Regions from separate parts of the Rummeliibacillus sp. SL167 genome, predicted to be linked through region 2. Evidence: riboswitches for the same ligand, from Rfam matches in the RefSeq annotation. Region 2 holds a riboswitch; each other region holds the start of a gene.
What was found. Region 2 has a riboswitch for preQ1 ahead of FEZ13_RS05350 (VUT family protein). Riboswitches for the same ligand answer to the same signal wherever they lie in the genome.
Positions count from the first base shown of each region.

Region 1: another riboswitch for preQ1. It lies ahead of queD (6-carboxytetrahydropterin synthase QueD); the one in region 2 lies ahead of FEZ13_RS05350 (VUT family protein).
Region 3: another riboswitch for preQ1. It lies ahead of FEZ13_RS12160 (QueT transporter family protein); the one in region 2 lies ahead of FEZ13_RS05350 (VUT family protein).

Region 1 is NZ_VCBM01000001.1:835,560-845,809, forward strand. Features, by position in the region: gene FEZ13_RS03775 (NAD(P)/FAD-dependent oxidoreductase) at 1-986, shown strand, start outside; gene FEZ13_RS03780 (amino acid ABC transporter ATP-binding protein) at 1,264-2,001, opposite strand; gene FEZ13_RS03785 (amino acid ABC transporter permease) at 2,198-2,902, opposite strand; gene FEZ13_RS03790 (amino acid ABC transporter substrate-binding protein) at 2,886-3,704, opposite strand; gene FEZ13_RS03795 (FMN-binding glutamate synthase family protein) at 4,105-5,703, opposite strand; PreQ1 riboswitch class I at 5,949-5,991, shown strand; gene queD (6-carboxytetrahydropterin synthase QueD) at 6,243-6,716, shown strand; gene queE (7-carboxy-7-deazaguanine synthase QueE) at 6,709-7,437, shown strand; gene FEZ13_RS03810 (hypothetical protein) at 7,659-8,036, shown strand; gene FEZ13_RS03815 (methyl-accepting chemotaxis protein) at 8,733-10,250, shown strand, end outside.
Region 2 is NZ_VCBM01000001.1:1,183,609-1,193,858, forward strand. Features, by position in the region: gene FEZ13_RS05335 (IS4 family transposase) at 1-498, opposite strand, end outside; gene FEZ13_RS05340 (MFS transporter) at 594-1,427, opposite strand; gene FEZ13_RS05345 (PadR family transcriptional regulator) at 1,414-1,776, opposite strand; gene FEZ13_RS19375 (hypothetical protein) at 1,922-2,089, opposite strand; PreQ1 riboswitch class I at 2,289-2,333, shown strand; gene FEZ13_RS05350 (VUT family protein) at 2,569-3,102, shown strand; gene queC (7-cyano-7-deazaguanine synthase QueC) at 3,115-3,795, shown strand; gene purU (formyltetrahydrofolate deformylase) at 3,964-4,872, opposite strand; gene FEZ13_RS05365 (ribonuclease H-like YkuK family protein) at 5,271-5,804, shown strand; gene FEZ13_RS05370 (amino acid ABC transporter ATP-binding protein) at 6,319-7,041, opposite strand; gene FEZ13_RS05375 (amino acid ABC transporter permease) at 7,038-7,778, opposite strand; gene FEZ13_RS05380 (basic amino acid ABC transporter substrate-binding protein) at 7,798-8,589, opposite strand; gene cysC (adenylyl-sulfate kinase) at 9,123-9,716, opposite strand; gene sat (sulfate adenylyltransferase) at 9,730-10,250, opposite strand, start outside.
Region 3 is NZ_VCBM01000002.1:154,875-165,124, reverse strand. Features, by position in the region: gene bshB2 (bacillithiol biosynthesis deacetylase BshB2) at 1-211, shown strand, start outside; gene ilvA (threonine ammonia-lyase IlvA) at 558-1,820, shown strand; gene FEZ13_RS12190 (hypothetical protein) at 1,941-2,471, opposite strand; gene FEZ13_RS12185 (HNH endonuclease) at 3,378-4,214, opposite strand; gene FEZ13_RS12180 (SMI1/KNR4 family protein) at 4,395-5,195, shown strand; gene FEZ13_RS12175 (ABC transporter ATP-binding protein) at 5,494-6,291, opposite strand; gene FEZ13_RS12170 (ABC transporter permease) at 6,284-7,306, opposite strand; gene FEZ13_RS12165 (ABC transporter substrate-binding protein) at 7,324-8,325, opposite strand; PreQ1 riboswitch class I at 8,623-8,667, shown strand; gene FEZ13_RS12160 (QueT transporter family protein) at 8,690-9,178, shown strand; gene FEZ13_RS12155 (long-chain fatty acid--CoA ligase) at 9,396-10,250, opposite strand, start outside.

The sequences.
Region 1 (10,250 bases), 350 kb from region 2:
TCTTCAAAGGGAAAGACATTGATCTTCACATCGCTAAAGTTACTGAAATTTCACCAGATAACAAGTTCGTTAAATTAGATGACGGTTCATCTCTATCTTACGATGTCCTTGTAGTGGCTTTAGGAAGCCAAACTGGATATTTTGGTATCCCAGGATTAGAAGAAAACAGTATGGTCCTTAAATCTGTTAACGATGCAAATAACATCAATGCACATATCGAATCTAAAATTAAAGCTTACGCTGAAACAAAAGATCCAGCAGATGGTACAATTGTTATCGGTGGTGGCGGTCTAACAGGTATCGAACTTGTTGGTGAAATCATCGATCATATGCCAAAAGTGGCTGAAAAATATGGTGTTGACTTCAGTGAATTTAACGTTAAATTAGTGGAAGCAGGTCCAAAAATTCTTCCTGTATTACCAAATACTCTTATTGAACGTGCGACAGAATCACTTTCTAAACGCGGTGTAGAATTCTTAACAGGTCTCCCTGTAACTGCCGTTGAGGGTAACAAAATTTCTCTTAAAGATGGCCAAGTGATCGAAGCAAATACATTTGTTTGGACTGGTGGCGTAGCTGCACTTCCAGTTGTTGCTGAATCTGGCTTAGAAGTAAATCGTGGTAAAGCAACGATCAACGAATACTTACAATCAACTTCTCATTCTGATGTATTCGTTGTTGGTGATAGTTCTGTATTGATCCCTGAAGAAGGTGCTCGTCCATTATATGCACCAACTGCTCAAGTTGCATGGCAAATGGGGGAAACTGCAGGATATAACTTATTTGCTCAATTAAAAGGTCAACCTTTGAAAGAGTTCAAAGCAGTTAACTCTGGTACACTTGCTTCACTTGGACGTAAAGATGGTGTAGCTACAGTTGGAGCGAACAACACTGAACTTAAAGGCTTGCCTGCTACTTTGATGAAAGAAGCAAGTAACATCCGTTACCTATCACATATTAAAGCGTTATATGGTTTAGTATATTAAGCAAAGTTTTAAAAACCCGATTTTCTTATGGAAAGTCGGGTTTTTTTTAAGTTTAATATCGTTTAATTACTGTTAAAGGTTTTTAACATGAGATTCTGAAAAATCCCACATTTTTTGTAGTGAAAACTTATAATAAGAAGAAAAAGCACGAATGCTAATGAATCAATGAACTGCATCTCCCATTGTTAGATCATGTTTATAACAATGGGGGCAGTTTAAAATAGCATTTGTGCCTTTTTAATGTTCGTTATTATTTGATAGGGGATAACAAGTCCCATCATTGAATTTGTTCTAAAAAGTGTCGAGTTCGTTCGTGCTGAGGATGCGTAAATATCTCATCTGGTGTTCCTTTTTCAACAATTTCACCATGATCGATAAAGACTATCTCATCTGCCACCTCTTTGGCGAACCGCATTTCATGAGTGACTACAACCATCGTCATGCCTTCTTCAGCCAAATCTTTCATAACTTGCAATACATCGCCTACAAGTTCAGGATCTAATGCAGATGTAGGTTCGTCAAAGAGCATCACTTTTGGTTCGATTCCCATTGCTCGTGCGATACCTACACGTTGCTGTTGACCACCAGACAATTGAAAAGGATAATCGTCTATTTTATCAGCAAGTCCTACTTTATTGAGTAATTGGATTGCCTTTTCTTTAGCTTGCTTCTTTGGAATTCCTTTAACGATAACAGGCCCTTCCATTACATTTTCAAGGGCAGTTTTATGAGGAAATAGATTATAATTTTGAAAAACCATTCCTGTTAAACTGCGAAATGAAACGATCTTTTTTTGAGGAATTTCTTTTCCATTAAAATTCATTAGATGATCATCTATTTCAATTGCTCCAGATGAAGGAATTTCAAGTAGATTTAAGCATCTAAGCAAAGTCGTTTTGCCAGAACCGGAAGGACCAATGATGACGATCACTTTACCAAGTTCTACCTCTAAGTCAATTCCTTTAAGAACTTCTAAGTCACCAAATGATTTATGAAGATTTTTGATGCTGATCATATCTAATACTCCTCGTATAATAAATTTTAAGTTAATAACTGTTCCTTGAAAATTGAATAGTTTTTATCTTCAGGGCTACATCCAAAAATGATAGATGGAAAACTTTCTTCTTGGGTACTCTTTTTTAGAAATTCTTCTCTAGCTTTTATCAATCATATACTTGACTTAATACCAGAAGTCTTTTGTCCTTCTATTATTATTTTGATACATATCGATCTAGCCGGGATTCAATTCGTCCTTGAATAATAGAAAGAACAGTACAAATTATCCAATATAAAATAGCTACTTCAGAGTAGAGTAGTAAGAATTCATAGTTCGTCGAAGCTATTTCTTGTGCTTTTCGACACATTTCAGATACAAGGACAAGCGATGCCAGTGACGTATCTTTTACAAGACTAATAAAAGTATTTGATAATGGCGGAATAGATACACGAACAGCCTGAGGGAAAATGATGCGTTTAAGTGTTTGTGTACGATTCATTCCGATAGAATAGCCAGCTTCCCATTGCCCCTTAGGAATGGATAAAATGGCGGCTCTAATAATTTCAGAGGCATAAGCGCCTACATTTAGTGAGAATCCAATGATCGCAGATGGAAATGGATCTATTGTAAAACCTAAATTAGGTAATCCATAAAAGATAATAAACAATTGAACAAGTAAAGGTGTTCCACGAATAATGGAAACATAGATACGTGCAATTGTATTCAAAATTTTACTTGCTGAAATCCGGGCTAGCGCTGTCAAGATAGCAAGAATTAGTCCAAGAACAAAAGTGATAATCGTTAGTGGAATCGTATATTGAATGGCTCCTTTTACCATTGGTAAAAGAGAAGACTGAGCAATCGATACTAATTGATCGAATCGCTCAGGATCTTGAAAAATACTATTTAGGAGAAACATCTTCACCGAACCATTTATCAGAGATTTTTGCGTATGTTCCGTCTGATTTTATATCTTTTAATGCTTTATTGACTGCTTCCACTAACTTGTCGCTATCTTTTCTGAACATTAGACCACTTTGTGCTAAATCGGACTCAGCATCTACGGTTTTGATTGGTGCATTTGGGTGTGATTTTTGATAATCCAAGAATGACAATTTATCATTGATAGTTGCATCTACACGTTTAGAACCAATAAGAGATATTGCTTGCGTAAATCCTTCTACGCCCACTAATTGTGCTCCGTATTTTTTAGCCATTTGACCATAATTACTTGTTAATGATTGAGCAGATTTTTTACCTTTTATATCTTCAAAAGATTTAATTTCATTATTATCTTTATTGACGATTAACACCGCACCTGATTCGATGTATGGATCAGAAAAATCGTATTTTTTTTGACGATCTGGTTGAATACCTACTTGGTTTGCAATCATATCGAATCGTTTGGCATCAAGTCCAGCAAACATGGCGTCCCATTGTGTTTCTTTAAATTCAGCCTTTACACCTAAACGTTTTGCTACTTCTGTTGCAATATCAACATCGAAGCCAGTAAGCTTGTTTGATTTATCATGGAATGTGAAGGGTGGGTAAGTGCCTTCTGTTCCAATTTTTAAAACGCCTTCTTTTTTAATCGTATCGTACAAGTCTGTTGTTTTAGACGTTGAAGATTCCTTTTCATCTTTGTTGTTGTTTGAGCCACATGCTACAAGAACTAAAGTTAATGCAATTAGCAGTGACATAAGCGAAAAATATTTTCTCATAGTAACCTCCGAGTATTCTGATAGGATTTATAAAAAATCAATGGTTATCGTATCATTAATCTCTATGATTGTCAAAAAAATATGAATCTCGGCGTGTTGATGAGGGAAAGATAGGATGAATTATTGCTGAGGTGACAATAACGGATGGCAAGGTAACGATTCTCTTTGCTAGTTCACCATCATTAGAATCTTGCTGTGAATTGCATGTATTTATAAAAATTTTTAATATTTGTATGAAAGATTTGAGACCACTGAAAACTATCTTTTCATTGATAAGAAACTATTTTTTCTTTGATGATGAGTCAAAAGGTGATTTTTCTCCTATCTTTGAAAGCACATCGACTTTTTCAGTGGTGTCAATGGATGATAAATTGCATTTCAGACAACTCTATACGAGGTTTCACTTTATTATTTGTTGTTTAATTTTTTGAAGGATCGTTTCTAAAGAGATGACAACACCTTTATCATCTTTATACATAATATGTTCGGGCTTAAAATGGACAGGAGAATCGATGCCGGCAGCTGCACCAATACGAAATAGTCCCTTTCGAAGAGTAATAAGGTAATTTACTACCCTGTATTTTTTTTCATCAATGACCAATGCCTTTTGTAAATCAGGATCGGTAGTGGCAACTCCAACTGGGCAGGCGTTGGAATTGCATTTCATTGCTTGGATACAGCCTATTGTAATCATAAATCCTCTAGCGATATTGACTAAATCTGCTCCCATTGCGAGAGCAATAGCAATTCGATCGGGTGTAAACATTTTGCCGGAAGCGATAATTTTAACTTGATGTCGAACCCCATATTTTGTTAATGTTGCCACAACAATTGGCAATGCCGATTTAATTGGTAGACCAACACTGTCAATTAGTTCTTGGTAGGAGGCTCCGGTACCACCTTCGCCGCCATCAACGGTTATAAAGTCCGGTCCTTTTCCAGATTCTTTCATATATTTTGCTAATTCTTCAATACTGTCATTTCCACCCACAACAATTTTCATACCAACTGGTTTACCAGTATGATTTCTAATTTTTTCGATAAAGTCACACATCGTTTTTATATTATTAAACTGATGGAACCGATTTGGACTATCTACTGAATGATAGGGTTCTACTCTTCGGATCTTTGCCACTTCAGGTGTCACCTTTTCAGCATCAATATGTCCACCTCGTGCTTTGGCACCTTGAGCGAGCTTGAGTTCAAAGGCCTTGATCTCTGGGATTTCACTTTTCTTTTTTAGCTCATCCCAATCTACTTCTCCATTTTGATCTCGAATACCGAATAATCCAGGCCCAATTTGCATAATGATATCAACCCCACCTTTTAAATGATAGGGAGAAAGACCACCTTCACCTGTGTTCATCCATGTTCCTTTCGCTAAAGCCAATCCTTCCGATAATGTTGTAATCGCTTGATTTCCTAAGGAACCATAACTCATCGCTGACATTCCAATAAGGCTTTTTACGACAAATGGATGTTTGGTTTTAGAACCGATGACAATGGCATCATCATCATGTAATAAATAGGCAGATGACTCCTCATCCTCCCATTTTTCTTCTCGCTGTGAAAATAGTGGATCTTTCAATAAAATATATCGTTTTGTTTTGACTTTTACGTATTGATCCAATTTTAATTCTTCCGTTAACTTAGGAAACATATCATTACGAACATAAAAACCTCCTGTTTCAAAATCACGTTTTGAGCCAAAGGCAGCAACTTCTCTCATATATTTTGCTCCTTTTACAATATGCTCGTAGTCCAATCGTGAAAATGGTTTGCCTTCAAGATCTGTGTTAAACCAATATTGACGCATTTCAGGACCAATTTTTTCAAAAAAGTATCGGATTCTGCCGAGGGCTGGATAGTTTCTTAAAACGGCATGCCGTTTTTGATTTCGATCAAATACCATCATATATACTAGAAAAATAACAATAGTGATCATAACGATTGCTATTATAGTGAATCCAATAATCACGAGTCGATCTGCAATATTCATGAAAAGCCCCCTAAAAATTCATCTATCTTTATACTTAGCACTAATCTTGTCGAAATTTATAGCATTTATTCAATGGATGTGAAACATTGGATGCTAAAAGATATACGTACAACCTTGATTTACTGATAATAGAAAGATAAAATGAATACTATAATTAAACCCATTGAACTTATCCGCACAGTATTCTCTACTTAGTGCTTGTTTTTGAACTGGTGGAGATCTCACTTGCGAGGAAAATTGCATACGCTACAGAGGTTCTAGCTACCCTCTTAAAAAAACTAAGAAAACAGTACTTTTCTTAAGGTGCTGTTTTTTTATCCCGCATTAACGGGCAGTAAGACCCCCATCTCAAGATATAGAGAGAAACGAGAAAGATAGATGAGAGATCAACTGCCCGTAAGATTGGTTCGGGCGGGCAAGATGTTGGCCCCTCAGGTGTTGCCATAGGACGTGGCGCTTTTAACCTGAGTTCTTTTATTTCAGTGGGGCTGAAGAAAACCCCCACTGATGAAGTTTCACTTTATAAGGAGTTTTGAAATATGTATGACTTTGAAATTATCGATCAGTTACAAAAGATAGATGAAGATATTGATCGAAAGCAATTGAAATATCATTCGAAACGAGTGCTCGTTAGCAAAGAATTTACTTTTGATGCCGCTCATCATCTACACTGCTATGAAGGAAAGTGTAAAAATCTGCATGGTCATACGTATAAAGTTGTATTTGGTATCAGCGGATTCACAGATGATCGAGGTTTAACGATCGACTTTAATGATATAAAGAATATCTGGAAAGAAAAAATTGAAATTCATTTGGATCATCGCTATTTAAACAAGACACTTCCTCTAATGAATACAACAGCAGAGAATATCGTAGTTTGGATTTACGAAAAAATGGCAGAAGCTTTGCACAAGAAAAATTTAGGCAATGATGCTCGTGTTGAATTTGTACGTTTGTTCGAAACACCGACGAGCTATGCTGAAGCTAGACGGGAGTGGATGGAAATTGAGTAAAATTCCCGTGATGGAGATCTTTGGTCCCACCATTCAAGGTGAAGGAATGGTTATTGGTCAAAAGACAATGTTTGTTCGTACAGCAGGTTGCGATTATTCCTGCTCTTGGTGCGATTCTGCTTTTACGTGGGATGGTACTGGGAAAGAGCAAATTGTGCAAATGTCAGCTGAAGAAATATGGGATGAGTTAAAGCATATTGGAGGAGATGGTTTTTCGTTTGTAACCATTTCGGGAGGAAACCCTGCTTTATTGAAAAACCTCAGTGATTTGATATCTTTATTAAAAGAAAAAAATATACAGATCGGTGTAGAAACCCAAGGAAGCAAGTGGCAGGAATGGTTTTATGAAATAGATGCACTAACTATTTCTCCTAAGCCCCCAAGTTCAGGGATGAAAACAAACTTTGCGGTTCTCGATGAAATATTCGCAAAATTGAAAAGGGGACAGAATGATCACCAAGTTTCACTGAAAGTTGTTATTTTCAATAATGAGGACTATGAATTTGGTAAACAGGTTCATCATCGTTATCCAGATGTTTCTTTCTATTTTCAAGTTGGAAATGCTGATATTACTACAACTGATCATTTAAAGTTAGTCCATAAACTTTTACAAAAGTATGAATGGTTAATCGAAAAAGTTCTTTCGGATGATGATGTGACAAACGTGAAGGTACTTCCTCAATTACATACATATATATGGGGGAATAAGAGAGGCGTATAAAATAGGGTTTGTCGGTTTTTTCGTATAAACAAGAATGGATAAATGCCCCTTTTATCGTGTATCAAACAGGCAGTATGACTCAAGTAATGGGCAAAAGATAGGTAATGTGATAACTGCTTGAAAAGATCAAATGTTTTAACCTAACCCTGGTAGAGGATAAGGAAAAGGCTACACGAGATGAAGTTGCATTAAGCTATGCTGAATCGAAAGGAATGTAAGAATTGAATATTTTTAAATTAGTGAGTGGGTTATTGGGTGCCACATTATTAATGTGTTTTGACTTCTATCAGCAATGGACGATATGGAAAGCCTTTCCAAATATCACTTGGATGATAGTAGGGTTCGGATTATTATTGTTTAGTGTATATACGCCAGCGATCAAAGATAGAATGATGCATTTTTATGTCGAAGTGGCGGTGATGACTTATTTGATCGTATTAATGTTTATCTTGCCGTTAGCAGGCGGTAAGTCTTCTGTTGGTTTCAGTGTAAAGGAACCTTTTTTGTGGATCGTGATTTTATTAACAATATGGCAACTTGTGGCATATAGAAAACGAATTCTTCGACAATTGAAGGACCATCAAAAAAATGAAGCATGAAGTGGAGATTTTGGACTGTTCGTTTGTCTCACAGTATTGATATAGTCAGACATTACCTCAAGATTTGAGTAGTAGGTTTGGAATCAACTGGCTGTAAGCTTTGATTGCTTCAAAAAAACTAGTTTCCGTCTATGAAGTTGCTCTTTAATTGAATAGTGTATAAAAACTAATAAAATTTCATGCGTGTTGATTTTACAAAAATTAGAGATGTTTGTTTGGTGTAATTTTGAAAAGCTCTGTATTTTAGCGTCATTTATAACGATTGGAGCGGAGGATTGCTCGACTCCCTCTTAAAATGTTGTTATATCAACGTTTGCTAGAGTTTTTTCGTGTGAAAAAATTTTTTTCTTGGTCAAGATAGAGTGAGAACTAGTTTGATATTTCCATTTGTTTAAATAAATAACAATGTTAGTGTACGCTCCCGCGGGAAAAGCGAATAGATGAGACCCCGTAGCGTAGCGAAAATCAACGAATACCTAATTTTATGGATATAATTGGATAATTAACACGCCTGAAAAACTAATAAAATTTTATTTATAAAGAACTTTCCTATCGTGTATTTTTTGTGTATGGAACTGCCGATTGATAATCTATTTATTTACTATAAGACTATTCATGTTCGTATATTTCCTATATAATATGGTATGTAAGAACTAAGAGATAGGAACTAAGAAAATTGTCAAATGGGGGAACATTATGTCTATTAGTAAAAAGATTTTGGGTAGTTTTTCTATCATCATTTTGATTATTATTGCTGCATTTTTAGTTATATTAGGTCAGCTAAACAAGATAAACCAACAATATAGCTCAACTATAAATACGGGCTTACCTCAAATTAGTGCAACAGCCAAAATTGAAAGTTTAACTGCTAAAAAAGCTCAATTAATTAGATCATATCTTTTAGGAAATGAAGAAGATTTACAAACATTAATGGATACTAGAAAACAATTGAATCAGGAAATAGAGAATTTAGAAGGAAATTTACAGCGTCAAAAATCGAAAGAATTATTGACGAAAGTATCTACTGAAGTGAACAATTATGATAAATTTTCGGATCAAGTACTTGATTTGCAAAAGAGTGGTAAACACAAAGAAGCTATTGAACAGACAAATACGAATGGGAAAGCAGCCTATTTAGAAACACTGAATGCTACCCAAGATTTGTCAAAATATATAAAGGTGTTATTTTCACAGGCGGAAACCAAATCTGAAAGCATAGCCAAAAATGCGTTGATTCTTGGGATTATCATTGTAATTGCTATTGTTATTTTTAGTTATTTGATGGCTTATTATATGCATCGAGTAGTTGCGAAACCAATTGTAAAGTTAAATGAATCAGTCAATGTAATCGCTAAGGGAGATTTAACGGAGCCAGATATTGAAGTACGTTCGAAAGATGAAATTGGACAACTATCCAAATCATTTAATCTAATGAAGCACTCTTTAAAAGACTTATTAAGCTCTTTATCGGTTAGTTCAGAGCACTTGAGTTCTTCTGCGGAAGAATTGTTGGCCTCTACACAAGAAGTTTCTGCATCATCAAATGAAGTATCACAAAATCTTGAAGTTACATCAAAAACAGCCCAATCAACCACATATGCTGCAAAAGAAAGTGCAGTTGCGATGGATGAAACAGCAGCAGGTGTCCAAAAAATTGCGGAATCCGCACAAAATCTACATACCTCTGCAAGTGAAACATCTGATATTGCTAATAGCGGACAAAAAGAAATTTCTAATGCTGAAAAACAAATGGTGCTTATCCATTCATCAACAAAGGATACAACAGATTTAATCCAATCATTAAATAAACAATCAGTGGAAATTGGAAATACACTTAAAGTGATCACGGATATTACAGAACAAACAAATTTACTTGCGTTAAACGCAGCTATTGAGGCAGCGAGAGCAGGGGAACATGGAAAAGGATTTGCTGTGGTGGCAGATGAAGTTCGGAAATTAGCAGAAGAATCTAACCGATCAGCTAGTCAAATCGAACGTCTAACAGTAGAAATACAGCAGAACACAAAAGATGTCGAAAAAGCGATTTTAGACAATCTAGACACAGTTGAAGATGGTGTCCATTTAATTCAAAAAGCAGGGACTTCATTTGAAACGATTGTACAAGCTGTAGATCATATGAAATCAGAAATTGAAGATGTATCTGCTATAACGGAAGAAATTTCTGCTGCGGCAGAGCAGGTTGCGGCTTCAGTA
Region 2 (10,250 bases):
TCCATCATGCTTTAAGCCTGTTGTTTCAACGATTTGAAGAGGCATACCGGTTTCATTCGAGAAGCTAACGTGCAATTTAATGCCGGAACGTTCACCGTGATAAACCGCCCACGGTAAGCGTGTCTTCCCCACCGTAATCGTTGTGGAATCAATGGACAAAAGGGTTTTCGGCATCTTCAAAGACCGTTGTGTAGCACGATTCAACTTCCCAATGAGGACTTCAAAAATGCGCTTGATGATGGCATAATCGAGCGCCTTCATATGCTTAGAAAGGGACGAATGGTCGACGGAAACTAATCCAAAGCTGGCACCTACATCAGCCGAATGTCGTAAGCTTTTCCACTCATTCGCCGCAGCTGCGACAAGATATGAAAGGAGTGTAGAAACGGTGCATTTGCGCGCTGTCTCTGCATAGTTAAATTCTTTTAAAATGGATTGTAGCTCGGTTTCTGAAAGAAAGTTTTGAATCATATTTTGGAACATGGTATGCTTGTTCATAAGAGATTCCTCGTTTCGTAAATGTTTGGTCGTACTTACATTTTACAAGAGGAATCTCTCTTTTTGTCTATATTTAATTGGAATAAAATAGATAATCAACACACCTGAATGGTAAACTTTCTATTTTTGAAAAATTTTAAATTGATCATCGGATTATCTGCCGATTTTTCCCTACGTACAAAAATAATCCATGCTAGCACTGATATAATTAATAATGATAATCCACCTAAACTGCTCCATCCTATTGTTTTTTCATTTGAAATGAAAAACAATAACGTGCTCATTGCTAGGAAAAATAACAATGCACCACTTAAATCAAATTGCAATTTTTGCTTTTTTTCTGAATCAAAGGAAGGTAAGAAAAATATTGATCCTAAAATTGAAATAATCCCTAATGGAATATTAATCAGAAAAATAGAGCGCCATCCAAATTGTGAGATGAAAAAACCGCCTAAAGAAGGACCAATAATTGTACCAGCTGCTACGACCGCTCCAATCATTCCTAAAGCTTTTCCCCTATTTCCCCTTTGAAAAATATTCGCTACAATTCCCATCACATTCCCCATAATCATCGCCGCTCCTACAGCTTGAATGCAACGAGATACAATCAAAAAAAGAAGATTGAAGGCTAATGCACTGAGTGTTGACCCAATGATGAATATGACTATACCGAATAGAAAAAAACGTTTTCTTCCTTTTTGATCTGATAAACTTCCTATGAAAGGAAGAATGCCAGTAATCAACAACAAATAGGCTACAATAACCCACTGTACTTGTTCTATAGAAACATGAAATGTCTTTTGTAATGTCGGTAACGCAACATTAATAATACTGCTATCAATATTTACCATAAATGTGCCTATTGTAACAAAGATAAAAATGATCCAAGGATTTACTGAATGAGTAGTTATTTTTTCATTCATTTCCATCACCTTTTTGTCCTTCTTCATATTTTTCTATAAAATAATCGAGCATTTGTTTTCTTCCAAGGATGTCTTCATACCATTTATCTAATTCTTGAAGACCTGACTCATTGATTTCATATATTCTCTTAGGACGCCCCTCGCCTTCTGTGATCCACTCAGAGGAAACAAAACCCTCCTCCTCTAATTCTCGTAAAACTCTATAAATCCCACCTCCATCTACCTGCATAGATTTCGGTTTAATCGTCTGAAAAATTTCTAATATTTGGCTGCCATATAATTTTTGCTTTCTTAAAAAAAGTAATATGAATGCAGGTAGATGGCGAGATTGCTTTCGATTCAAATGTTTGGACAAAACAATCACTCCTTTAAAATGTTAATAGCATTATAATGTTAATAACACTATAATGCAAAAAACATGTTCAAATCATTTTTTACTTATATTGTTTGATGACAAATTGTACATTAAGAGTTACACCTAAATTCCAGCATAAAGGTGCCTATAAAGTGAAACTTCCATCAGTGGAGGCTTTCTTCATCCCCACTGAAATAGAGGAACGGAAGTGAAAAACGCCACGTCCTGTGGCAACACCTGAGTGACCAACATTCTGTTCGCCCGGAACCAATCGGGCGCATGCGGCAGTTGATCCCCCACCTATCTTTCTCATTTCTCTCTAAACCTTATGGTAGAGGTCTTACTGCCCGTTAAAGCAGGATAAAAACATCGTATAAAATAAATTTCCACTCCAATATTTAAACGTGGAAATCATTTGATTAGATTTATTTTTCTTGTGGGGGACTTTTTGTGAGACTCTTCTCCCAAAAGTGTGATAGAATCTTTATTGAATCGAATACAATGCTTACAGAGCAGGAGAGGTACTAGAACAACCCTCTATAAAAAACTAGGGATAACTATATCTTTAGGGTATAGTTTTTTTATTTTTCTAGCATTCTCCTTTTTAGAACGGCAGGAGGAGATGAAAAAATGAATTTTCTATAGAGTAAAGGATGATTACATCAATTACGCCTCCAGCGTAATTGTTATTCAAAACATTGACTTTTAAGTACATGGATGAGCGCATTCGTTTTATCCCATAGATCAACGACCATTTATCATGTACTTCATTTTTTAAAAGGAGACTTTTCAATGAGAATCATCTTATATCTTGCTGCAATTGTTTTAGCAAATGTTATTACAGCAAAGTTTGCACCACTTCAATTGGGTGTCTTTATTATCCCTTACGGTTCTTTTCTAATTGGAGCTACGTTCATTTTACGTGATCTTGTACAAAACAAATATGGTAAAAAAAATACCTATCTTTTCATTGGTCTTGCGTTATTCTTATCCGCGATTTCTAGCTATGTTCTAGGCGATACACTGTGGATTGTTTTCGCAAGTGCCATTAGTTTTGCAGTTTCCGAAACAACAGATACTGAAATATATTCAAGATTAAAGACATCCATCAACTTACGGATCTTATATAGTGGTATATTTGGAGGGATTTTGGACTCTTCTATTTTCGTCATTGTTGGTCTATCCCCAATTGGTGCAGGCATGGTTCCATGGGACGCTGTTTGGATGGCGATCTTGGGACAACTTATGATCAAAATTGGCATGCAATTCTTAGGAGTACTTGTTCTTCGTTTGACCAATTTCTCCAAAATAGAATGGGCAAATTAAATCAGGAGATGAATGATAGTGTTAAGAGATGAAAAAGCAATCGTCGTATTTAGTGGTGGACAAGATAGCACGACTTGCTTATTTTGGGCATTACAAACTTTTAAAGAAGTAGAGGCTGTTACATTCAATTATCAGCAACGACATGTAGCTGAAATCGAATGTGCAAAAGAAATCGCAAAAGAATTGAATGTGAAACACCATATTTTAGATATGTCCTTACTCAATCAGTTAGCACCTAATGCGCTTACTCGGGATGATATTGAGGTCAAAGCAGGAGAAAATGGTGAATTACCCTCAACTTTTGTTCCTGGACGAAACTTGTTATTCTTATCATTTGCTGGTATTTTAGCGAATCAAGTAGGAGCCAAACATCTTATTACAGGGGTATGCGAAACTGATTTCAGTGGCTATCCTGACTGCAGAGATAACTTTATCAAGTCATTGAATGTGACATTAAATCTGGCAATGGATGAACATCTTGTCATCCACACACCGTTAATGTGGCTGGATAAAGCAGAAACTTGGAAAATGGCCGATGAGATGGGAAAATTGGAGTATGTTCGTACGAAGACTTTAACATGCTACAATGGTATTAAAGGCGATGGTTGTGGAACATGCCCAGCGTGTCAGTTGCGCTCAAACGGTTATCAAAAATATATGAAAATGAAGAAAAAAGAAAAGACGCTATTTTAAAGGGGTTTCTGGCAATAAGCGAAAATGCCTAGCATCAAAATACTCTGAATGAAGAGAAAAAATCTGCTCATATCTAACTAGTAGAATGAGCAGATTTTTTTTAATTGATTAAGGATTATTTTACGAAACAGGATTTTTAGAGAATCCTGTTTTTTTATATTTGAAACATCAATGGAATACAATCGTTTTATTGTCTTCCACGATAATCCGATTTTCTATATGCCATTTGACAGCTTTTACTAAGACGCGACGTTCGATTTGCGCACCGATTTTTTTCAACTGTTCTGCATTATCACGGTGATCTACACGTTCTACATCTTGTTCAATGATTGGACCTTCGTCTAAATCATTCGTTACATAATGGGATGTGGCACCGATTAATTTAACACCTCGCGCAAATGCACGTTGATATGGATTTGCTCCAATAAAAGCTGGTAAAAATGAATGGTGAATATTAATGATGCGATTTTTAAAGTGATCGACAAACTCGGGGGTTAAAATTTGCATATAGCGTGCTAAAATTAAAACATCCACATTATATTCTTCCACTAATCGAATTTGTTCTTTTTCTACTTGCTCGCGAATATTTTTATTGGCAGGAATATAATAGAATGGGATGCCTAATGCTTCAACCATCGGACGCGCCGTTTCATGATTGCTAATAACGAGTGCAATATCCATCTCTAAATCGCCATTTTGCCATTCCCATAAAAGTTCTAACAAACAATGTGGTTCTTTTGATACAAAAATGGCAGAACGTTGACGGACATTTCGATAGTAAAAATGATATTCCATTTGGTAATCTTCTGCGATTCTTTCAAATTCCTTTTCCATTTCTACAGCTTTTGCTGGCAAATTGTCACAGTGATATTCAATGCGAATAAAAAACGTACCGTTCTCTGGATCTGTTGAAAATTGGCTAGACTCAATAATATTGGCATTGTGATTATGTAAAAAAGAAGATAATACCGATACGATACCAGGTTTATCCGGACATTTTACTAACAGGCGTGCTCGATTTTCTAATCTATTCGAATGATTTTCTAACTTTTCATTATGTTCAAGTTTATTCGTCATCTAAGTACATCTCCCAGTTTCAATATACCTTAAATTATCAAATAATTTCAGTGAATATTCAAGTTTTTTCTTTTCACAATGACAGTTATTCATTTCTTTTTATTATTATCTTTCATAGGCGTGTTGATTAGCCTGTCTTACTTGTAAAAACAGGAAGAATTCGTTGGTTTCCAGCTACGACTTGCTCGCTTTCCTGCGGGGAGAGAAGCATGCCGCAGTGAAAATCTATATAAATGGAGCAAAGAATCCATATTTTTGAAGGATTATGTCAAATATATTTCCTGATTTCTGCCCAATCAACACGCTTGGCATGGTTATTCACCTGTACGAAATGAAAAGCAGTTGGATATACTTGTATGAAGACACATTTATCCTATTGAGGGAAAGAAGCGTGAACGATGAATCATTCATTTCATTACGATCCTTTTCAAAATCTGCAAGAAAAAAATATGACTTTCGAAGATGTTTTTCAATATATAGCCAATTTTATGCATCAAAATCCAAAGGGACAATATCGTTTAATTATTGGAACCGATTCACAAGTTCATAAAACGTATACCATATTTATCACAGGTATAGTTATTTTGCGGGAAGGAGATGGCGTGTGGGCTTGTATAAGGAGAGTCATTGTACCTCGAAAAATGTTGCATCTACATGAAAGAATTTCATTGGAACTTTCATTTACAGAAGAAGTTGTTTCCATGTTTACAGAAGAAAAAAAGAAAGAGTTAATTGACATTGTTTTGCCCTATATATATGATGGTTCAACTTTTGCAATGGAAGGACATATCGATATAGGAGCTGGAAACCGCAACAAAACGCGAGAATTTGTGAATGAAATGGTTACTAGGATAAAATCTATTGGAGTGGAACCAAAGATTAAGCCCGATGCTTTCGTCGCTTCAAGCTACGCCAATCACTTTACAAAATAGCATGGCATAAAATGGAACTTTTATAAAAGGAAAACACTGATGAAGAATAACGATATTCTGATTTTCATTTTCTAACGAATCTCAAATGACCGCAACTAATGAAAAATCCATCCAGCAATATACACGCTGAATGGATTCTTTTATTCATCTCACATGAATAGACAGTTTATACAATTTAAAACACAAGTAAAAAACAACTACAGGCGTGTTGATTATCCCATTTAATCCATAAAAATAGGGGGATTCGTTGATTTCCGCTCCGGCTTGCTCGCTTTCCTGCGGGCGAATGCTGAGCCTCCTCGCTACGCTACGGGGTCTCATCTATTCGCTTTTCCCGTGGGAGTCGAGCAAGCCGCAGCGAAGATCTATATAAATGGTCTTAAAAATACAGAGTTTTTCAGAACTATGCCAAACAGACACCCCTAATTTTGTCAAATCAACACGCGTGAAACAACTATCTATTTATAAAGAACTTCTGCACTGAATGAAAAAAACACCACTGTGTCAAGCTTCTTTATAGTACCTTTCCTAAAAATGCTTTTGTTCTTTCGTTTTGCGTATGGCCAAATACTTCTTCTGGATGACCTTCCTCGACAATATAGCCACCATCCATGAATATGACACGGTCTGCTACTTCACGGGCAAATCCCATTTCATGTGTGACAATCACCATCGTCATTCCTTCTTCAGCTAATTGCTTCATAACATCCAACACTTCCTTGACCATCTCAGGATCAAGAGCGGATGTTGGTTCATCAAATAGCATAACTTTAGGTTTCATCGCAAGAGCTCGTGCAATCGCCACACGTTGTTGTTGCCCCCCAGAAAGCTGATCAGGATAATTATAAGCTTTTTCCCGCAGTCCAACTTTATCCAATAGTTCCAACGCTAATTTTTCCGCATCTTTTTTAGCCATTTTGCGAACTTGAATAGGTGCCATTGTGATATTCTCAATAACCGTCATATGAGGAAAAAGATTGAACTGTTGAAAAACCATCCCTACTTCTGTACGGATTTCATTGATATTCGTTTTTGGATCATTTACTTTAACATCGTCTATGTAAATTTCACCATCTGTCATTTCTTCTAATAAGTTAATACATCTTAGAAATGTACTTTTTCCTGATCCAGAAGGTCCAATCACACAAACTACTTCTTTTTCTTGAACTTCATAATCAATACCTTTTAAAACTTCAAGATTTCCAAAACTTTTGTGTAGGTTTTTAATCTTTATCATACCGCATCCTGCCCTTCGTCATTGTTTTGCGGATGATCTAGCTTTCTTGAACGTCTTTTTCTTGGATTATAATGATTGCTAAAACGTTTTTCAATGTAAGCAACAAGCTTTGTTACAATATAAGTTAAAATTAAGTATAATGCTGCTGCCACTAAATAAGGCTCCCAGAAACGTTGATAAGCACCTACTACCACTTTACTTGCATACAGAATATCGTTAGCAGCGATAACCGTTACAAGTGATGAATCTTTTAATAATGCAATAAACTCGTTACCTAATGGGGGAATCATGCGTCGGAACGCCTGTGGTAAAATAACTTTTACCATTGCCTTGTTATGTGTTAAGCCTAATGAACGTGCCGCCTCCATTTGACCTTTATCAATGGACTGTATTCCCGCACGAATAATTTCTGCAACATATGCAGCACTATTTAGAATAAGCGCAGTAATACCTGATACCATATATCCATAGGACTGTCCAAAAATAGAAGGAATCACTGCTAAATGAATGATTAAAATTTGAACAAGCATTGGCGTCCCGCGAAATAAATCAACGTATATTTTCGATGGCCAATAAATCCATTTACTTTTCGATGTTTTACCAAGACCTAATAAGATTCCTAGTATAAGACCACCCAAATAACCACAAATGGTTAAAGAAACGGTTACCCAGATCCCACGTAAAAATAAGTCACGGTAGTTCCAGACTATATCCCAGCGTAAATCAAAGAAGTTCATCTGGTATACCCCCAATCAATTATTTAAGTTCTTGGCTTGTAATTTTAGCTAGTTTGCCATTTTCTTTCATTTTCTTTAGTCCTTCATTTAGGACATCCAATACCTCTTTATTGCCCTTTTTCACCATAAAGCCATAGTATTCTTTTTCAAATGCATCATCTTCCACTGTTTTCAATTTAGCATCCGGATTATTTTTCAAGTATTCGATGACAACAGCATTATCCCCGATTGCAGCATCAACTGAACCATTGATCACTTCTTGGAATGCAAGCGGTTGGTTTTCATAAGCTTTAATTTTTGGACTTGTTTTTCCTTGTAATTTTTGCGCAGCAATATGACCTGTTGTATTAATTTGAACAGCAATTTTTTTATCTTTTAAATCTTGAAGTGATTTCACTTTTGAGTCTTTTTTAACAACGATTAGCTGAGTCGCTTCATAGTACGGTTCTGTAAAATCATATGTTTCTTTTCGTTCATCTGTAATCGTAATACCAGATGCACCTAAATCGATTTCACCATTCGTTACTTGTTGGAAAACAGGTTCCCAGCCAATATTCTTCACTTCGAATTCCTTACCTGTTTCTTCTCCAATAGCTTTTAAAACATCAACATCAATTCCGACAACTTTACCGTTATCATCCATTGATTCAAATGGCGCAAATGTTGCTTCAGTTCCTGCTATTAGTTTCTCTTTTTTATTCGAGTCTTTACTTGAAGAATCCTTCGCCCCATCAGAGCCACAAGCTGCTAAAATCATTGAAACAGCCATCACCAACATTAGCATTGATAATAATTTTTTTCTTTTCCCCATAAAATGGACCCCCTATGTGTTATCACTCTATTAATATAAAATTATTAAGCTAGATCAACTATCACTTATCACTAGTAAGTCCAATTATATAAAATTAAAAATAGTAAAACAATATTTATTTTTTTGATAAATCAAAACTTCACATAGTTGGGTATTCTCTTTCTCACATTGTATGTTAGTTGTACAAATCGGGTTTTTACCAATATCTGATTCTCTACTTATTTTCTTCTAAATGTTAGAAATCTTTCTACCTGGCAATACACGATAAATAGAACAGGTGTGTTGATTATCCAATTTTGCCCATAAGGATAGAGAGAATTCGTTGATTTCCGTTGCGGATTGCTCGTTCTTCACTTGTCTTCCATTTCCATTACAAATAACATATATGACTATTATTACTCAAATTCCAATTTTCTCTTACATATTCACATAAGTATTTCAAGAAAAAGCCAACGAAAACTTTATGGTTTACGTTGGCTCTTATATAATATCAATATATGAATGAGATAACGCCATCCTTGATGAATGTTCTTCTAAATTAACCCTTTTTCGATTAAAATTTTCGATAGTTTCTCAACGCATTCTTCAATTGAATACTTTTCGGTATTCAAGGCGATTTCCGGGTTTTCTGGGGCTTCATAAGGCGCTGTAAGTCCTGTGAAATTTGGTATTTCTGCATTTCGTGCTTTCTTGTATAAACCTTTTGGATCTCGTTTTTCACATTCTTCTAAGGAACATTCGATGTAAACTTCAAGAAACTCCCCATCTTCTACAAGATTTCGCACTACTTCTCGATCTTCTCGAAATGGAGAGATAAATGCAGTGATCACAATTTGACCACTATCAACGAATAATTTTGATACTTCTCCAATACGGCGAATATTTTCTTTTCGATCCGTATCTGTAAATCCTAAATCATTGTTCAAACCATGACGAATATTATCACCATCTAAAACATACGTTTGTAAACCCCGATCGAATAGTTTGCGTGCGAATGTATTTGCAATGGTAGACTTTCCCGATGCAGAAAGACCCGTAAACCATAGGATGAAGCTTCCATGTTTATTTTTCTTACGGCGTTCTTCTTTCGCAATTGACGCCTCATGCCAAACAATATTCGAACTCATTACTTTCCCTCCATTAAATAGATACTTCTTGTTTTAACCCTCTGATCAATACTTCCACCACTTCTTTACGGCTAAATGTGCTTGGAGGTACTTCTCCGTTTCTTAACATTTCACGTACTTTCGTTCCAGATAAAATAATACGGCTTTTCTCATCATGCGGACATGTTTTAGTTGTAGCCATTCCTTCGCATTCCGTACAATAAAAACTATGTTCAAATTTTAACGGTTGAATGCCAATTTCCTCTGGTGTAAATTGATCGAATAATTTTTGGGCTTCATATGTACCATAATAGTTACCTACTCCAGCATGGTCACGACCAACAATAAAATGTGTACACCCATAATTTTTCCGAACTAATGCATGAAATATGGCTTCACGTGGTCCAGCATATCTCATAGCAGCCAAAAATACGCCTAATTGAACTCGTTCTTTTGGATAATATTTATCTAATAATACTTCATAACTTTCCATACGTATGGAAGCTGGGATATCGTCTGATTTGGTTTCACCAACAAGTGGATTTAAAAATAAGC
Region 3 (10,250 bases), on a different contig from region 2:
AGGGCTTGGCGAACCAGATATTGTGAATGACATACGCGATGTAAAAGAGGCGAAATGGAATTCCATGCATGCACATATTTCACAAACTGGCTGGATCCTTCAAGAAGAAGCCAAACGAAAAAACGAAGGTGCTACAAATGAGGATAACTGGCTCACAATTGAACGTATGTATTCTTACCGCTGGCATGAAGATTTTGAAGCTAGCTTCTAATTAAAATCCAAAGGGCTACACTACACGAAAAGATAAAGACACTGAAAAATTCAACCCATCTCCCAAAATGTGATAAATGACTGCTTTAATTCTTAAAACAGAAGAAGGGATTAAACGTTTATCAATAAAAATGGCGAAATTATTATTTTTCAGTGTCCCCAGAAATTGTAGATGTATAGCCCTTTTTTCAAAACATTGATTATGATAAAAAGCCACTTACTCCATCCATTTTCTTCATTTTCGTAATTATTATATAAAATATTTAGAATTAACTTAAAATTTTGCGATTTTAGAGATATAATAAGTTAAACTATTTTGATGACTACTGAAAGCAGGAGGTTTTAAGATGACTGTACAACAAGAAAATACTGTACAGGTAGAGAATGTACTAATCGCCTATCAATTTTTGAAAGACGTCGTCGTGCATACACCTTTACAAAAGAATGAATATCTATCTGAAAAATATGAGTGTAATGTTTACCTAAAACGTGAAGATTTGCAACACGTACGCTCATTTAAATTACGAGGCGCTTACTATAAAATCAAAACAATCGAGGAAGAAGCCCGCGAACAAGGTGTTGTTTGTGCTAGTGCAGGAAACCATGCACAAGGTGTTGCATACGCTTGCGCCCATTTAGGTATTCATGGACATATTTTCATGCCAACAACCACTCCAAAACAAAAAATTGACCAAGTTCGAATGTTTGGTCGTGAATTCGTCGAAATTATTTTAGCTGGAGATACTTTCGATGACTCCGCGAAAAGTGCAATAGAATTCTCAGATGCAGATGGACATATTTTTATCCACCCATTTGATGATGCAGAGATTATTGCCGGACAAGGAACAGTCGCTGTTGAAATTATGAACGATATTGAAGAGCCTTTAGATTACGTTTTCGGTACTATTGGTGGTGGTGGCTTGATGTCTGGAATTGCCACATATGTGAAAAATGTTTCACCACAGTCATCTATTATTGGTGTTGAACCTGCTGGTGCTGCAAGTATGAAAAAAGCACTTGCAGAAGGTCATCCTGTAGAATTACCGCATATCGATAAATTTGTTGATGGTGCTGCCGTTCAATGTGTGGGTGAAAAAACATTTGAAATTTGTAACAAATATTTAGATGATATCATTATTGTGCCAGAAGGAAAAGATTGTACAACAATTTTGGACTTATATAATAAGCATGCTATCATCGCAGAGCCTGCTGGTGCTCTGCCTGTTGCTGCACTCGATTATTATAAAGATCAAATCAAAGGTAAATCCGTCGTCTGTATTATTAGCGGTGGTAACAACGATATTAGCCGTATGCAAGAGATCAAAGAAAAATCACTTATCCACGAAGGATTGCTATACTATTTCCTAGTCAGCTTTCCACAACGCGCAGGAGCACTTCGTCAATTCCTAACTCAAGTTTTGGGACCTGAAGATGATATCACAACTTTCGAATATACAAAGAAAAACAATAAAGAAAGCGGCCCTGCACTAGTCGGGATTGAATTGAAACGTCCAGAAGATTATGCTGGATTACTTGAACGTATGAAGAACAACAACTTCTCATTCCAAGTTGTGAATAATGATCGTACATTGTTTGCATTGTTAGTATAAAATTGGTCATAAACACTGCCAATACCTAAGAAAACTTCTCCTTATAAGCATAAAAATGAAAATCTTCCTTTGTAAATAATCGTAAAAAAGCCTCCAAAGAAGCCATGATCTTTGGAGGTTTTATTGTATGAAATAACCATTATGATAGGCAGCCATATGACTTTTTTTATATTGTTCAAAGTCATAAAGAAGCTGCTCATGCATTATTTTGGACTTTTGTACACTGATCCAAAAAATATCAAAGGAATACCTTGAAACTGGCGATTTCAATTTATCAAGACGCTTTTGGATGTCTTTTTTAGAATTTGTAGATGTAGCGATCACTGTTGCTTTACCGACGCCAGGATAATTTGTACAATAGATACCCTCAATTTCATGCCAGTATATTTTATGGTGGCTAAAATCTACATATACCCCTTCTTCATCCCAACAGATCCCTCGCATTTTCATACGCGCGATCAAGTAATAAAAACCTAAAAATGAAAACAAAAAGTAAACGACGATACCTATAACGAGCATCACTATTTGACGCCACGTCCAACTATTCAAATCTGGATTGCTGGCTATTTGTGCAACGACACCGATGATCGTTAAAAAACCAAAAATCAGTAATAAACAAATACTCCACATATTCGGCAAAAATTTATTCATCTAAATGCTCCCAGCTTTACATATAGGATTTTCTCTATCAATGTTATTTCATCTATTTTACAGCCATTATCGTAACTTTTAAATGTATCTTTTAAAAATTAAAATGGTCATCCATTCTCTATTATTTTAAGTTGATTCTATTATAGCGGATATTAAAGAATTGAGCTTTAATTGGATATTAAACTTAAAAAATTGATATTTTTAGACTCTACACCAAAATCTGTTCTTGGCATAAAAATTAGATGTCCTACTGATTTCCGCTACGGCTTGCACGCTTTCCTACGGGCGAACGCTGGGAGCAACAGGATGTTATCACGGAGTCGTTGCCACAGGACGTGGTGTTCTTAGATTTCGTTCCTTAAATCGCTCCGTGCAAGATCTCATCTGTTCGCTTTTCCCATGGGACATTGAATTGGCTTCATCGAATCAACACCGCACGAAGGAAATGCGTATGCATTTTCGATGACTCGAGCAAGCCGCAGCGAAGATCTAGCTAAAGCTAAAATTAACTATTAAACACTATCTTTTACCAATAAATATGCCTATTCATTTCGTCAAGCACATGTTTTGGCAAAGCCTCTATTTTAAAAGTTTTAGAAGGTTTTTATAGAATTTTTTTATATGGCTAGAAAACTATTTCTATATTCTAAGATATAAGACCGTTTTTAGTCATTATGACAAAGCATATAAAGATCGCATTATAGCGTGGATTCATTATTACAGCCAGCAAAGAAAAACTCGGTATTAAGAACCCTATTTAACCTAGGATTCTTAACACCGAGAGAGTCGCCTAATATTCAATTTGATATAATATCTAACTCTTTAAAAACTACGTCCATGAATGTGTTTGATGTTATAAAAGTGCCCATCAATAATGATAAGAAAAATGGTTTTTTTGGTAGCAAATTATAATGAACCCCAAATAGACTTTCCTCCAGTATGTCCAGTTCTCTTATGCACATTTTTATCTACTAACTGCAAATATCCTGTTCTTTCATGATGATGCCATACATACCCTGACGGAGTCTTTCCAGATCTGATTTCCAATTGCTGATATACAGTAAATTTATTACTATAAATAGAATTTATCTCAATTTTTCTTTTTAGCCTTTCATTAGCCCAGTTAAATTGTCTAGTATTTGACGATTTCCAATATGCTTTTGGTAATTTAACTTGATATTTATGTTCAAACTTTGGGAAACCATTTTTAGTAAATTTAACATTAGTTTTAGGATGGCTTTTCCCTGCTAATTTTCCATTCCTAACAAGAATTTTTTTAGTTGTTTCCTTCAAGTATTGTCTAACATATATTTTTGCTCCAACAACATAAGTTGCTGCTTTTAATGCTGGTGTTATCCAATCATACGCTTTTGATAATTCCAAATAATTATCTTCACTATCAATCGGTGAGGTAGTATCTTCGAATTCTATCTTTGAATATGATGATAGATTATCTGTATCATTATAATTTAAATCTTCCGAAGATGTGTTATCAATTAAATAAGGATCATCAAATACAACCTCGTCATATATTTGTAGTCCACTTGATGTATTAACATAACCGGATAAATTACCGGTCCTAGGAACGGATAATAATCCTAAATCTCCATTTTCATATTTCCAATATTTATCAACTTCAGTCTCGGATGAATCCAATTCCGCACTTGCATAGCTAGGAAGAATCAGACTAAACAATAAAATAAGAATCATACAGTTTATAGTAATTTTAAACCATTTTTTCATATAACATCTCTTTTCCTTATAAAATATTTTTTATATATTTTTACAAAAAAGGATAACGTAATATAAATTACATTAAAAACATATAATTGTAAACAAAAATTTAAAATAATATTTAAATTATAAAAATTTTACATTATAATGTGTCTATAATACTTTTTTATGTGAAGGGATGAATTTCGTATGAATAAATTTTGGGCAAGTAACCCTGAAGATACATACAAATTAAAAAAGCTGAAAAATTCTGATATTAAGAAAACTGAAAAATTTTTTGACATTCAATTACCAAAAGAATATATTGATGTACTCAAAGTTCAGAATGGTGGGGAAATTATTTATAATGCTTTCCACAGTCCAAAACCTACTGCATGGGATGATACTTCCGGGTATATCGATCACATCTTAGGAATTGGTAAAGATTCAGGAATATTGGAAACACCCTATTATTTAGAAGAGTGGGACATGCCTAAAAATATTGTCTTAATTAGTGGAGATGGTTCAGAATGGATTGCTTTTGATTACCGAAATACCAAAACAGAACCTCCCATTATTTATATCAATAATGACAGTAATGAAATCATAACTATAGCTAATTCTTTTAGTGAATTTATTTCAAAATTATTTATTCAAGAAAATACTGGGGAACTCTTACTCGAAAAGTATGGAGCTCCTCAAACATCCCAAGAAGAGGTAGAACGTTTTATAAAAGAAAACAATATCGACGAAATAATTGATGCAATAAATATCATTGCTCAAGATATAGAAGAAATGGATCATATAGACTTAAATTGGTATACAGAAAAATTAATACAACTAGCTCATCATAGCGATAGTGAAATAAGAATATCGGTTATTGATGCCGCCAATACATTGGACTATTTACTAGATAAAGATATACTCTATAAACTAATAAACATACTAAAGAATGATACGGATCCTGATGTTTTAAGTTCTGTTGAAATATTGCAAGAAAAAATAAGATAATATTTTTTACCATCGATGAGTGCAATAATTACTTATAAAAAGTCTTGTTTACAGTTAATTTCATGACAAAGCATATAAAGATCGCATTATAGCGTGGATTCATTATTACAGCCAGCAAAGAAAAACTCGGTATTAAGAACCCTATTTAACCTAGGATTCTTAACACCGAGAGAGTCGCCTAATATTCAATTTGATATAATATTCAACTCTTTAAAAACCTCGTCCATCAGTATCTCTCCGAATGATCTTTTTATTTTTCCAAATAGATCTTTACCGATTACAAGGCTCTTTAGATACTTTACACACTTAATAAAGTTCGATCGGATACCATTTTCTCTCCGCGTATGTGTTGGAATTGAAGCATCAAGTCATCTATTTGTAAATCTTTTTTCAGAGATGGTTCGACTTCTAAAATAATTTGTCCCTTATCCATCATAATTAGACGATTTCCTAAATCGATGGCTTGTTGCATATTATGTGTAACCATCAACGTTGTTAGTTTATCTTTTTCTACAAGCTGTTTTGTTAAATTAGTAATTAACTCTGCTCTTGATGGATCGAGAGCAGCTGTATGTTCATCTAGTAAAAGGATATTTGGTTTTGTAAAGGTAGCCATCAATAATGACAGAGCTTGGCGTTCTCCACCAGATAACAGACCAACTTTGGCATTTAAACGATTTTCAAGATTAAGATGCAATGTTTCTAATGATTCCTTGAAAAATTCTCGGCGCTTTTTATCTACACCTATTCGAAGCGTTCTTTTTTGATTACGTGAATAAGCGATTGCTAAGTTTTCCTCAATCGTCATTGTTGGCGCTGTACCTGCCATTGGATCTTGGAATACACGACCGATAAAATGCGACCGTTTATGTTCTGGCAGTCTAGTGACATCCTTGCCATTAATCTCAATCTTCCCAAGATCTGGTGTTAAGGCCCCTGAAATCATATTCATCATCGTAGATTTACCAGCACCATTACTACCAATAACAGTGACAAAATCACCTGTTTTCAACTCTAAATGAATATTATCTAAAGCAATTTTTTCATCGGGTGTCGCTTCGTTGAAGATTTTATTGATCCCTTCTAATTTAAGCACTCCTCTTCCCCTCCTGTTTCACTGCTCTAGCATGTTCAGCACGGCGTTTAGCTATGCGGGATTTCTCTTTTTGCTTTGCTCTTAAAGTTGGGATAACTAACGCGATCACTACTATAACAGCCGTAATTAGCTTCATATCACCTGTATCTAAAAATTCAACTTGCAATGCTAGTGCAAGAACAATTCGATAAATAATGGCTCCGAAAATAACAGCAAACGTTGTACGAGCAATTGTTTTGGTACCAAAAATAGCTTCACCGATGATAACAGAAGCTAATCCAATCACAATCATCCCAATGCCCATACCAACATCTGCAAATTTACCGTATTGTGCGATCAAAGCGCCTGATAGTGCAACTAGACCATTGGATAACCCCAAGCCTAAGATGGTTAATGTATCGGTGTTTGCAGAAAAGCTGCGGATCATTTTGCCATTATCACCTGTTGCACGAATAGCTAAACCAATTTCTGTTTTGAGGAACCAATCAAGGACAAACTTAATCGCAAAAGTCAAAATAAACATGATGAAAACTGTGCCCCAAGTATTTGGAACATGTTCAACTCCCATGTTTGATAACATACCATTGAAAGCTTTATCGATTCCTAGTTTTCCCCAGAATTCAGAGAATGCTGTGAATAATGAATCGGAATTGGCAAGTGGAATATTGGGTCGTCCAACAGCTGTATCTATTGTCAGCCCCATTATTCGTAAATTAATCGAATATAAAGCAATCATCATTAAGATCCCTGATAATAGTGAATTGATTTTTGCCTTCGTATGCAAAAGACCTGTAATGGAACCAGCAGCAAAGCCAGCCAATGCTGCACATATTGTGGAAATGATCGGATTGTATCCTAATGTGATCATTGTTGCTGCTGTTGCGGCACCTGTTACAAAGCTACCGTCTACTGTTAAATCAGGAAAATCTAACACTCGGAATGTAATATACACTCCGAGTGCCATGATTGCATAGATGATCCCTTGCTCGACTGAGCCGAAAATTGCTGTAAACATAAAGAATCATCTCCTATCTATTTAACTACTTCTGCTTTCCATTCATCTTTGACGTCTACGTCAATTTTATCTGCTGTTGTTTTGTTGATTTCAAGTTTTAATTTTGTAGGATATGCAACAGGGATATCTGCTGGTTTTTTACCATTTTTCAAGATTTCCACTGCTTTTTGACCTGCTTCATAACCGATATCATAATAGTTAAAGCCATATGCTCCAAGACCACCACGTGCTACAGAGTCAAGTTCCCCTACCATTACAGGAATTTTCTTATCATTTGCTACGTCTAGTACTGACTCAAGAGCTGACACAACTGTATTATCAGTAATGATATAAAAGGCATCCACTTTACCAACTAATGATTCTGTCGCCTGTTTTACTTCTGCTGATGTTGATGCTGACGCTTCAACAATTGTGATGCCCGCTTTTTTTGCTTTTTTTTTCGCAATATCTACTTGTGCACGAGAGTTTTGTTCACCTGAGTTAAACACCATTCCTACTTTTTTAGCACCTAATTGTTCTGATAAAAATTTAACTGTATTTGGAATAGCATCAGGATGTGTATCAACCGTACCTGTTACATTACCACCTGGTTTTTCCATTGATTTTACAAGTTCTGCACCAACTGCATCTGTCACCGATGTGAAAACAATTGGAATATCAGATGTTGCCGCAGCTACCGCTTGTGCACTTGGTGTAGAGTTAGCAAAGATTAGATCGACGCCGCTTCCTACCAAGTTATTGGCAGCTGTCGTATTAACACTTTGATCCCCTTGAGCGATTTCAGTTTGATATTCAACTTTTAATCCTGCATCCTTAAGAGCCGCTTTAAAACCTTTTGTAGCTTGGTTTAATGATGGATGTTCTACAATTTGTGTAATTCCGACTTTATATGTTTTGCCTTCTGTTGCATTAGAATCCTTTGTATCAGATGACGAATTATTTTTACTACCGCACGCAGCTAAAGCTAATACGATGATAGTTGTCATCAAAAGCAATGCGTACTTTTTCGTTTTCTTCATAATATCCCCCTCAAATTCTTGTTGTCTCTTATTCTTTTAGTAACTAAACACAGTAATTATTACAGAAGACTTTTATAACCGTCAATAATATTATGAATGTTTAAATTAGTTTATCGCGTTGAACTTCAACGCTTCACTGCGATGAAATGCTTGTTTATAAGGATTCTCCATACATTTTATAAAATGTGTCCGTTTTGTGAATCTTTTAAACAATCTACTGCGTTATACATTTCTATTTTCAAAAATATGATTTGACATTTCCATTTAATATATTTACAATGTAAATTTATTTCTAACAATATCGCGGTTCGAAACCATCCCACGTAAAAAAACTAGGGGGAACTAAAAATTGAAAGTAAAATCAATGGTTATCAACGGGATTATTGCAGCACTATATATTGCTGTAACAATGCTTGTCCAACCTTTTGGCTACAATGCTATACAATTTCGTCTATCAGAAATGTTCAATCATCTTGTTGTTTTTAACAAAAAGTATATGATAGGTATTGTTTTAGGAGTCTTCATCGCCAATCTGTTTTCACCGCTTGGTATGTATGATTTAGCATTTGGTGTTGGGCAATCGATCTTATCGCTTGCCATTACTATTTGGTCAGCTCGCTTTATTAAAGGACAGGCAACACGTATGATCTTTAATACGATCGTATTTACGATTATGATGTTCCTAATCGCCATAGAGATCCAACTTGTGGGAGATATCCCATTTGCACTTAAACCATTCTTATTGACATGGCTTACTTGCGCGGCTGGTGAATTTGCAGTCATGGCTGTAGGTATTCCTGTGATGATGCTATTAAATAAGCGCCTTCATTTTAATAAATTGATAGAAGAATAGACGGTTTACACGCAAAAAGAGCAATTTCTTTGAAACTTTCATTGAAATGCTCTTTTTCTTATTGTAGATATCTGAAAAACCTAATAGAGTGAAGCTTCCATCAGTGGGGGTTTTCTTCATCCCCCATCTATCTTTCTCGTTTCTCTCTATATCTTGAGATGGGGATCTTACTTGCCCGTTAAAGGTGGGATAAATCTATGAATGCATACATAATCTATCATGGTTTACGTCCTTTTACATCCTCACGAAGTTTGGCTTTCAAGAACTTTCCTACAGATGTTTTGGGAATCTCTTTTAAGAAAACGATATCATCAGGTATCCACCATTTAGCAAATTGTCCTTCTAAATGGGAAAAAAGCTCTTCTTTTGTTGCTGTGCTCCCATCTTTTAGAACTACACAGGCAAGTGGCCTTTCTTGCCATTTTTCATCTGGCACTGCAATCACTGCGGCTTCAAACACCCCTTCATGTGTCATCAAAGCATTTTCAAGATCCACTGAAGAGATCCATTCTCCTCCGCTTTTAATAAGATCTTTTACTCGATCAGTTATTTTAATATAACCCTCTGGTGTGATCACCGCGATATCACCTGTATATAACCAGCCATCTTTAAATGCTTCCGCGGTTCTTTCATCATTGTAATACTTATCCGCGATCCATGGTCCTCTTATGACTAACTCGCCCATCGTTTTACCATCCCACGGAGCATCTCCATCATCATTTACAATGCGTGTTTCGATTAATGGTACTGTTAAACCTTGGGTTGCACGAATATTTAGTTTATCTTCTTTTGACCATTGTTCTATTTCAGATGTATAAGTAGACAGGCTGACAATTGGCGTTGTTTCCGTCATCCCGTATCCTACGATAAATGGCACTTTATATTTTTCCTCAAAGGCTTTGATGAGTCCTTTTGGTGATGCAGATCCACCACAAACAATGGCACGCAGGGATGATATATCTCTTGGTTTTTCTTCTAATTCTTTTAATGCGCCTAGCCAAATCGTAGGTACACCCGCCGTTAAGGTCACCTTTTCTTGCTCGATTAGATCTAACAGCAACGCGGGTGTGAA